3 regions of the Thalassotalea castellviae genome follow, and region 2 is predicted to be linked to each of the others. Evidence: predicted binding sites of a transcription regulator. Region 2 holds the regulator's gene; each other region holds the start of a gene.
The links. Region 2 encodes sigma-54, which starts transcription at its own class of promoters, with help from an activator protein. Its sites were predicted from a motif close to GTTGGCACGNNNNTNGNNT; they were not measured.
Positions count from the first base shown of each region.

Region 1 (3,748 bases), on a different contig from region 2:
TCGTTACTTTTTTCGGTGAGCTGACAGCCAGTCAAATGAATAAAGAATAATAATAGCAACGGCGTCATTTTTAAGCGTGAAAAGCGAATTGTTTTCATTAAATCAATCATCATTTTTATTTGCCTTGAACATGATATGGAAAGCGTAAGGTTACCATTAACCCATGCTTTGGAGCGGGAAAAGAGGTTAATTTAATATCGCCATTTAGGCGCATTAATAATTCTTTGACAATGGTTAAACCTAGGCCACTACTTTTTATATTACTATCGTTAGGAGGAGGACCTTGATAAAAGGCGTCGAACACTTGTTGTTGAGCACTGCTCGGGATTCCAGGGCCTTGATCGATAATCTTCAATATTATTTCATGACTTTCTAGGTATGACTGAATTGTGATTTTTCCACCTTGAGGTGAGTATTTTATCGCATTTGAGAGAATGTTATCTAATATGACAGACAGTTGTTTCGCATTCGTTTGAACTATCAATGGGGTTAAATCAGAGTCGACAGTGACTTGCTTACTTTGAATGTCTAATTTTCTGTCGTTGATACTTTGTTCAATAATAGATGTTAATTGAGACTTTTCAGCATCTTGCAAACTTGTTGAGTCAAGTACGATATTAAAATCTAATAAATCTTCAATTAAGTTTTGTAAACGAGACACGCTCACTTTAAGAATATTAGTGATTTCTTGTTGGTCGTCGTTTAATGGGCCCACGCTATTATCATACAATAACTCAGTACCTTCACGAATTGCCGCTAACGGGGTTTTCAATTCGTGAGAAATATGGCGAATGAAACTTGATTTTTGTAATTCTAAGGCATGTAACCTTGCTCGCATTAACTCTAACGCGTCGGCTATTTCTTTAATTTCTTTCGAACCCGAAAAAGTGATTTTTTGTTGAAAATGACCTTGTTCTAACCGATAAATTTTAGCTGATAATTGTCTTAAAGGACGAATGATCAATAGAATAAACACCCCTGCAATCACAATTGTCAGCGGAATACTTAACAAACTGTTCAACATGGTTGTTCTTAAGCTATCCGCGGAAATTTTCATCTGTTGGGCGTGTGAACTAATTAACTCATTACTGCGAAAATTTATCATTTGACTGACCGATGACAATGCTTTGAATTCTTCTTGGAGTAACTCTAACGATTTTTTACTGACATTGATTGAATTTGGTTGATGTAGATTTAATTGTTCTATTTCTGTGAATAGTTGCTGGCTTAATTGATTGAGTGGCTCGTCTTGATAGATCACCATTTCTGTTGTGATCATTTGCGTTAATTTATCTTTTTGTTGAATAAATTGTTCGTATAACCCTTGTTCTTCTAACACCACATATTGACTTGCAAAACGTTGCAATTTATTCATTTCAATGCTGAGTTGTCGGTTTATTTTAACTAACTCAGCAACATTGATAATCGCAGAACTACCTTGTTGTGAAAGTTTATTGACTTGATTTGCGCCATATAGCAAGGCAAATGTTAGCGGGATAGCAACTAAACTAAAACCGATAAGGGTAAGTGACTTTATTGACCATTGGCGGATACCAGAAAAATTTAAAACAGTTTCTATCCGCCATTTTTTTATCGGCTTTTTCAATCGGCAACCTTAATGAATATATTTTATGAGTAAAATGATGTCGTTGTATTTTTACGGTATTTCAGCAAAAAAACAACACTGTCTCTAATTGGTGACAGTGTTGTTTTGTGGTTGTTTATCGACCTTACTTATTGATAAATATAGTAAATTTTTATTCTTTAACTCAGTAGTTAGGGGGGAATAATTATAAATTTATTTAACTGTCTCTTATTAGCGACAATAACTGACAATGATTTTTATTTAATTTCTTTATTATCAATTACTTAAATACTTGGTACGTCGTGTGCAATGTCTGTTTGTATGTCTCATGTTAGAGACTGACGTTGATAACAAAAAGAAAGGATAAAATAATGAATACAATTAGTTTAAAAAAAGTAACTGCAGTAGTTTTAACTTGTGCCATCGGTTCTTATGTAGCACATGCTAACGAAGGTGATGCAAAACTAGCGGTTAATAATGACATGAAAGCAGCAGTGAAAACCAGCGAAGTTAAAGTGATTTCTGAAACTAAAGCACCAAGTAAGTTTGCAAGCTTGGTTGAAAAATTTGACGTAAATAAAGATGGTTTATTAAGTAAAGCCGAAATTCAATCAAGCAAAAGTGAGAAATTAGTCGCTCTATTTGCCAAAATGGATCTCAATACCGATTCAGGTATTAGTGAAGCGGAATTTAACCAATATATAGCACAAGTGAAGTAATTTTTTTGATAAAAGACATCAAGTAAGTTTTGCTTATTCCCCCATTTAAGCCGGCTGTTTCTCCCAACCTCAGTCGGCTCTTTTTTTAAGGTAAGACGAATGAATGACATGCAACGTTATATAAAAATGGACGATTGGTTTTTTGAAATTAAAACCGTAAGAGCACTGAGAACAAAAAACTATGGTGATAAATATAGTGCCATCGCCAATATTAATTGTAACGGAGATGCTATATATATTGATGGATTAATGACAGCAGATGATAACCCGTATACTTTTCAAGACCTTCAAACATTTAAGCAGTTTTGCCGTAAAATGGGCGCTAAAACTGCACATTTTGATCGCTTTAAAAACGATCAATTAAAATCACAAAGTGTGATTATTCAACCAGAAAAACCTCAGTCGATATTAAAGTTAGTGAAATAACTTGGTAAACTTTCACTAAACTTTTTAGTGTATTCATTTACTATGTCAATATCACATACTCGCTTAGACCGTTTTATTGGTGAGCATTTGCACATTAGTCGTCGTGACGTGCGATTAATGTTAGCGCAAAAGCGAATTTCAGTAGATGGGCAGGCGATTAATGAAATTGGCTATATTATTAATAAATTTTCTCATGTTCAGTTAGACGGCGAAACACTGCAAAATAATCAAGCTTTTTACTTAATGCTACATAAACCTGTTGGTGTGGTGTGCGCCACGGTTGACGAACAGCATCGAACAGTGATTGATTTAATCAACCATCCGGCTAAAAATGAACTACATATTGTCGGTCGTTTAGATCTTAATACCTCAGGACTCGTATTACTCACCAATGATAGTCGTTGGTCAGAGCGATTAATGTCTCCTGAGCATAAAGTGGCAAAAAAATATCTGGTAACCGTTAAACATGCCATTAACAAAGAGCAAGAACAATCATATATCGATGCTTTCGTTAAAGGGATGTATTTTCAGTATGAAGATATTACCACTATGCCCGCATTTTTAACGGTTATTGATGAACATCAGTTAGAAGTTCAGTTATATGAAGGTAAGTATCATCAAATTAAACGGATGTTTGGCCGTTTTCAAAACCCCGTTATAGCATTGCATCGCAGGTCGGTGGGCTCACTCGAGTTAGATGCGAAGCTCATGCCAGGGGAAAGTCGCTCGTTAACTCGCGACGAAGTGAATAATATATTTAGCAAAGCGTAAACGGATACCGCTGACGCTTCATGGTTATTTGCGACTATTTTTTCTAAAATCAGACGGTAATTCGCCAAAGAACAATTTAAATTGTTTACTGAAATAACTGTGATCAGTAAAACCAGTTTCATCACCAACTTGAGAAATAGGCGTATTAGTTTCTACTAATAAGCGACGGGCATTTTCTAAACGTACTTCATTAATAAACTGCTTGGGCGTTTTTGCCAAATACTTCTTAAAGCGACGCTCTAATGCA
Region 1 is NZ_JAVRIF010000002.1:432,355-436,102, reverse strand. It holds gene RM573_RS05650 (hypothetical protein) at 1-113, opposite strand, end outside; gene RM573_RS05645 (sensor histidine kinase) at 116-1,606, opposite strand; gene RM573_RS05640 (EF-hand domain-containing protein) at 1,957-2,304, shown strand; gene RM573_RS05635 (hypothetical protein) at 2,404-2,730, shown strand; gene RM573_RS05630 (pseudouridine synthase) at 2,773-3,501, shown strand; gene RM573_RS05625 (AraC family transcriptional regulator) at 3,526-3,748, opposite strand, start outside.
Region 1: a site for sigma-54 is predicted at 1,877-1,895, ahead of RM573_RS05640 (EF-hand domain-containing protein). Genes of this name have one in related genera too.

Region 2 (3,748 bases):
TTCTCAAGTGATATCGCTTGATCAAGCGCAATATTCTGTTTGATCAATGGATGCAAGCGGCGTGTTTCGCTAAAACGTTTAATTAAGTCGTTATCATCCGCATCTAAATAAACAATATTTAGATCTACCGCACTGGGTAAGTAATTGATAATTTCAGAAATATCATTAGGATCTGCCGGTAAATTACGAACATCTAAGCTAACCGCTACGGTTTCATAATCATTAATCACCGTATGTGTTAAAGCTGGTAAAAGATTGACAGGGATATTATCAACACAATAATAACCTAAATCTTCCAGCACTCTTAATGCGACACTTTTTCCTGATCCTGAACGGCCACTAACGATGATGAGTTTCATTGTCGAAATCCTTGGTACTAAGGTTTAGTTATTATTTTTCAATAAATTGAAAAGCTCTGAACTCGAGTGACATTTTCGGACCAGTTTGCAAGTTTGTTTATCACTAAAAATTTGTGCAATGCTTTGTAGCGTGGATAAATGTTGTTGACAATTTTCTTCGGGTACGAATAAAGCAATAAAAATATCGACGGGTCTATTATCTATCGCATCAAAATCAATTGGAGACTCTGTTGTGGCAATCACGACAACGACTTTACCCCCATCAGTTAATCTACCGTGTGGGATCGCGATACCATTACCTATCCCAGTTGAACCCATTTTTTCACGTGCCATTAGACTTTCAAGCAGTGAATAAGTGTTAAAATCAGTATAAGACTCGGCAGCTTTTTCACATAATAATTCTAAAATACGCTTTTTGCTAGTAGCATGAACTGCACACAAGGTGCAGTTCTCGTTAATAAGTTCAGTTAATTTCATAATGCTCGTGTTGAAATAGACGATGGATTAATGTTGGTTGATTTTGCCTTTGTACTTTAAAACTTGTTTATCGAGTTTATTAACTAAAGCATCGATTGAAGCATACATATCGGCATTTTCGGCTTTTGCGTGTATTTCTGTTCCGTTAAGGTGGGCTGTTGCTTCCGCAATTTGATTCAGCTTTTCTACCGTCAATACCACATGAACATTATTTATATGATCAAAATGTCGTTCTAACTTGGCAAATTTTGTATTGACACTTTCACGTAAAGCTTCAGTAATTTCAACATGATGACCAGCAAGATTAATTTGCATAAGCTTAGATCCTTATTTAGTTGTTAAAGTAGACTTTTTCGTTGGTTAGAAGGAGGAATTGACAATGATTCTCGATACTTGGCAATGGTTCTTCTGGCGACATTAATGCCTTGTTCTGCAAGTAATTCCGCCATTTTACTATCACTTAATGGTTTGGCTGGAATTTCTGCAGCGACCAACTTTTTAATTAAAGCTCGAATTGCGGTGGATGAACATTCTCCACCATTTTCTGTGCTTACGTGGCTAGAGAAGAAATATTTTAATTCAAAGATTCCTCTAGGTGTATGCATATATTTTTGGGTCGTAACACGGGAAATAGTGGACTCATGCATATCTACCGCTTCTGCAATATCATTGAGTACCATAGGTCGCATTGCTTCTGGCCCGTGTTCAAAGAAGCCTTGTTGGCGTTGTACAATGCAGTTAGAGACTTTTAACAATGTATCATTTCGGCTTTCTAAGCTTTTAATAAACCATTTAGCTTCTTGTAGGTTTGAACGTATAAACTGACTGTCTGTCGATGATTTCATATTTCGTGCCATGGAGGCATATTGCTGATTAACCGATAGTCGTGGTGCTGTATCTGGGTTTAATTCAACCATCCAACGACCATTTTTCTTTTCGACCGAAACATCAGGGATGACATATTGATCATCACCTTTAATGACACTATCACCTGGTCTTGGATCCAGCGATTGAATTAGCTTGATCACTTCGCGTAGTTGATCTTCTTTTAAACGCGTTTTCCGCATGATTTGGCGATAATCTCGGTTACCTAATAAGTCGATATATTCATTAATGATCAGCTTACTTTCTTTTAACCAAGGCGTTTCTTTATCAAATTGATTTAATTGAATGGTTAAACATTCTGAGATAGAGCGAGCCCCAACGCCAACAGGATCAAACATATTAATACGTTTAAGTACGGCTTCAACTTCATCAAGTTCAACTTCTTCATTGCCCATCGCTTCAAGAATTTCTTCAACACTGACTCTTAAATAGCCAGCATCATCGATGGCATCAATAATAGCCGTCGCGATGGCAAGGTCCGTTTCTGAAAATGGCGTTAACTCCATTTGCCAGCGTAAATGGTCTTGAATGGAGTCCGTTGTTTCGCCCTGATAAGTATAATCTTCTGAAGCAGGTGCACTGGCACCGGTATTTGAAACGCCAGCACTGTAGCTTTCTTCCCAGGTAGTGTCTATGTTGAGCTCTTCAGGGATCTCAGATTTATCCATAGCTTCCGTTGTACTAATTTCATCGATAGTAGGAGCTGAATCTTCACTGCCGTCGGATGTTTTAGTGTTTTGTTCTGTTACACCAGCAGAAAATGCTTCTTCTAAGTTATCCGATTGCGCATCATTGTCACTTGGGGTTGATTCATCTACTTCTAATAATGGATTACTTTCAAGAGCTTCTTGGATTTCTTGCTGAAGATCCAACGTCGACAATTGCAAAAGCTTAATCGCTTGTTGCAATTGTGGAGTCATGGTGAGTTGTTGTCCTATTCGGAGCTGCAGACTAGGGCGCATTTATCGTATTATTTTCCTATTTTCTAGCTTCATATTGATTTTTACTTTTTATCAAAGCTTTGTGTAACTATAGCGTGAATTGCTCACCAAGGTATACATCTCTTACTTGTTGATTCGCAAGAATTTGATCTGCATTGCCTTCCGCGATTAATTCACCGTGACTAACAATATATGCATGCTCACAAACGTCTAATGTTTCACGAACATTGTGATCTGTGATTAAAATTCCAATGCCACGTTGTTTTAAGTGTAGGATAATTTTTTTTATATCACCTACTGAAATTGGATCAACGCCAGCAAAAGGCTCATCAAGTAAGATAAATTTGGGCTCTGCCGCTAGTGCTCTCGCAATTTCAACTCGGCGTCGTTCGCCACCGGATAAGCTCATGCCTAAATTATCTTTGATATGACCTATATTAAATTCTTCAACGAGATGCTCAAGCTTTTCTTCTCTACTGATATCATCTAAATCTTTACGGGTTTGCAAAATCGCCATAATATTTTCATAAACCGTTAGCTTACGGAAAATGGAAGCTTCCTGTGGAAGGTATCCGATACCTTTTCGGGCTCTTTCATGCATAGGGAGTAAAGTAATATCTTCATCATTTAAGATGATTGAACCGCTATCACTATTGACTAAACCAACTATCATATAAAACGAAGTTGTTTTACCGGCACCATTTGGACCGAGCAATCCGACAACTTGGCCTTCTTGCACTTTCATACCAACGTTCTTTACGACTTTTCGGCCTTTGTAGGCTTTTGCCAAATTATTGGCAATTAAGGTGGCAGTGGTCATTTATTTTTATTATCCAACGATTTTTTATCTAACTTTTTTTTCTCAAGGTTTTTCGGTTGTAATACCGTTTGTACTCTAGCATTGTCGTCACTGCTTGCCTGTACTTGTTCGGTCAAAAAATTATAACTGATAGTGGTGCCACTGACTTTGCTGCCTTCTTGACGAAGTTCAGCATTTCCTGAAATCATCACCGTATTTTTTTCAGGTTGATATTTAATTTCATTTGCTTGCAGATAAATAGGCGTTCCGTCTTCCAATATTTGTTC
Region 2 is NZ_JAVRIF010000003.1:44,778-48,525, forward strand. It holds gene rapZ (RNase adapter RapZ) at 1-359, opposite strand, end outside; gene ptsN (PTS IIA-like nitrogen regulatory protein PtsN) at 384-836, opposite strand; gene hpf (ribosome hibernation promoting factor) at 864-1,151, opposite strand; gene RM573_RS06550 (RNA polymerase factor sigma-54) at 1,175-2,683, opposite strand; gene lptB (LPS export ABC transporter ATP-binding protein) at 2,751-3,482, opposite strand; gene lptA (lipopolysaccharide transport periplasmic protein LptA) at 3,479-3,748, opposite strand, start outside.

Region 3 (3,748 bases), on a different contig from region 2:
TGTCCTGATGATTGTCATATTCTTGGTAATAAAAGTGCCTTAACGGGGGCTATCCAAAATTTAATACATAATAGTTTAGAAGTGATTAAGAGTGAGGCGCAGATTCAAATCTCGTCTTATTGTCAGGATCAATTTGCCTACATCAGTGTGAAAGATAATGGCAAGGGTATCAGTGCCGATTTAGCAGAGAAAATTTTTGAACCTTTTTATACCTCTCGGGTTCAAGGAACAGGTTTAGGATTAGCCGTTGTGAAATCAGTGACTCAAGCTCATCAAGGCACCGTGCATTTATTGAGTAAACCCGAGGAAGGCGCACATTTTTGCATTAAGTTACCGTTATTGGTGGGTGAAGGGCTGGTAAGTGAAGGCTTTTCAAAAAGAAGTGTTACCAAAGAGAGTGAATTTAACTTTCAACAGGAGAATGCGCATGACTCAAAGTAAAATTTTAGTAGTAGAAGATGATGAAGGCTTGCGCGAAGCATTAGTTGATACTCTGCACTTAGCAGGCTACCAATGTGTAGAAGCTGATTCAGGAGAAACAGCGTTATTGTTATTGAAAAACCAGGCGGTTGATTTGGTTGTCAGCGATGTTCAAATGGGCGGCATGTCAGGATTATCTTTACTGAAAAGTATTAAATCTACCTATCCGAAAATTCCGATGTTGATCATGACCGCTTATGGCACTATTGATGATGCTGTTCAGGCAATTAAAGACGGGGCGAGCAATTATATGGCAAAGCCATTCGCTCCAGAAGTTTTATTAAACATGGTTAACCAGTATATCCCTTTGCAAACGCAAGACATCTTTGAACCCGTTGTTGCCGATAAGAAAAGTATTAAATTATTAGCACTTGCGAAAAAAGTTGCGACTACGGATGCATCTGTGATGGTGCTTGGCCCTAGTGGATCGGGTAAAGAAGTTCTGGCTCAATATGTTCATTACAATTCAGCTCGACACGAAGCTCCTTTTGTCGCAATTAACTGTGCGGCGATCCCTGAAAACATGTTGGAAGCTACCTTATTTGGCTACGAAAAAGGGGCATTTACTGGGGCGGTTCAAGCTTGTCCTGGTAAGTTTGAGCAAGCGCAAGGTGGTACCATTTTATTAGATGAAATCACGGAGATGGATTTAGCATTACAAGCAAAAATTCTTCGTGTTTTACAAGAGCGTGAAGTCGAGCGCTTGGCTGGAAGAAAAACCATTCAACTAGATGTTCGTGTCATAGCAACCAGTAACCGTGATTTAAAAGAAGCGGTGAAAGCGGGAGTTTTTAGGGAAGATTTATATTATCGTTTAAATGTTTTCCCACTGACTTGGTTAGCGCTGTCTGAACGAAGCGACGATATCATTCCACTTGCTAAACATTTAGTCGAACGCTTATGTCAAAAAAGTGGCGAAGCGATACCGGAGTTCACTGCAGCTGCGCGCAGCAAGCTACTTGCTTACCATTGGCCTGGCAACGTGCGGGAACTTGATAATGTTGTACAACGTGCATTAATTTTACATAGTGAGCAAAAAATTGATGCTAGCGATTTACTTATCGAAAACTTTGATACGCCGGTACTGATTGAATCGCCAACTGAAACCGTCACTGAAGATAAATTAGGTCATGAGTTAAAACTGCAAGAACATCAAATTATTCTCGATACTTTACAAGCATGTCGAGGAAGTCGTAAGGATGTCGCTGAACGATTAGGGATCAGTCCACGCACTTTACGTTATAAAATTGCACGAATGCGTGATTCAGGTATTCAAATACCGGCTTAAATTATATCAAAGCATTAACACCAATGAGCTTAGCTTGTTGGTGTTTTTTCTATTGTTTTCGTTTAATACCACTCTTTTATTTCTGTTGGTTTTAAATGCAGAATCACGGAGGATTTCTCTGATATTAACCTAAGATTCTTTCATAAACTCAGCTTTAATACATAGTTTTTCAAGTGTTAGTAATAATGTAACTAACTGATATAAAATGAATTAATTTGCTTAATTCCCTTCCGAAAATTTTGAGTTTATTCTTGGCACCTTGCTTGCAGTAACTCGTTACAGCGTTAAATATACAAAATATTGACACAAGCGAGAAAAAACATGGATATCAAAACGAATTCACTTTATGCCCAGATGCAAAATATGCAGCTTGAAGCGATGGGCAATCGTATGTCAAATGTTGAAAACAATATTACTCCTGTTAACCAATCAACAAGCGACTTTGGCAGTATGCTTAAGCAAGCCGTTAATGCGGTTAATGATGTGCAGCATGAAGCCAAAGATAAGCGTAATGCTTTTGAGATGGGCGATAGAAGTGTAACGTTAGCGGATACTATGGTAACCGCAGCAAAAGCAAGTATAGCATTTGATGCAACGGTGCAAGTACGTAATAAGTTTGTTGAAGCTTATAAAGAAATCATGTCAATGCAGGTTTAGGTGTTTAATCAGTTTAGTCAAGCATTTAGAGTTAAAAAACGTAGTAACGCAGTTGAAGCAAGCGGAGAAGTGAAGTGGCAGATATAAGCAATACAGCATTAGCAGCACCTGATTCAGGATCAGATTTAGTCGCTGCTGATAATGCAGAGAGTAACATTGATGAGCAAAAATCAGGCTTTGCATCTGCGATGGGCAATGTTGATATTTTACGTCAGCTTACTCTGATTATGGCACTAGCGATTTGTTTAGCGATTGCGGTATTTGTAATTATGTGGGCGAATCAACCTGAATATCGCTATCTGACAAAGCTGCCGACTGAACAATTAATAAAAACCATGGATTTTCTTGATGCGAATAAAGTCGATTATCGTCAAGAAAATAATACTATCTCTGTTCCTGCCGAAGAATACCAAAACATCCGTCTATTGTTGGCTCGTGAAGGCCTAGCTGATGAGCCTGATCAAGGTAGTGATATCATTATGCAAGATATGGGGTTTGGTGTGAGTCAGCGCCTTGAACGAGAAAGATTAAAACATTCGCGTGAGCAACAATTAGCAAGAACGATTGAAGAATTACAAACCATTAGTCGTGCAAGGGTCTTATTAGCTATTCCACGAGATAATGTGTTTGCAAAACGTGAGAAAAATCCATCGGCAACTGTGGTACTAACGTTACGTAAAGGGCGTTTATTATCAGAAGAAGAAGTTGATTCGGTTGTTGATATTGTTGCTTCTGCGGTACAAAGTTTAGATCCAAACCGAGTCACTGTCACAGATCAAAATGGTCGATTATTAAATTCTGGTTCGCAAGACTCTGTTTCATCACGTTCAAGAAAAGAGTTTGAAATAGAACAAAAACGTGAAAAAGAATATATGGATAAAATTGACAGTATTCTTATTCCTGTTGTGGGGTTAGGTAACTATACCGCGCAGGTTGACGTAACCATGGATTTCACTAATACCGAAGAAACACAACGACGTTACAATTCTGATTTACCAGCTCTTCGCAGTGAAATGAAAGTAGAAGATAATACATTAGGTGGCGCTTTAGGTGGTATTCCAGGGGCATTAACCAATCAACCTCCACTAGATTCAAATATTCCAGAAAATGCAACCTCAGGCAATGCACAAAAAGCTATGCCAAGTCGTAAGCATGTCGAGTCGACAAAAAACTACGAGTTAGATGAAGCTGTTAGTTATACGAAACAACAAACGGGCGTTATTCGTCGTATCAGTGTGTCAGTTGCCCTTGATTACTTATCATCAACAGTGCCGCCAGCTGAAGGGGTTGAAGATGCTCAACCGACTACGACTCAAGTTCCTC
Region 3 is NZ_JAVRIF010000002.1:179,391-183,138, reverse strand. It holds gene RM573_RS04535 (sensor histidine kinase) at 1-441, shown strand, start outside; gene RM573_RS04530 (sigma-54-dependent transcriptional regulator) at 428-1,768, shown strand; gene fliE (flagellar hook-basal body complex protein FliE) at 2,090-2,425, shown strand; gene fliF (flagellar basal-body MS-ring/collar protein FliF) at 2,500-3,748, shown strand, end outside.
Region 3: a site for sigma-54 is predicted at 2,019-2,037, ahead of fliE (flagellar hook-basal body complex protein FliE). Genes of this name have one in related genera too.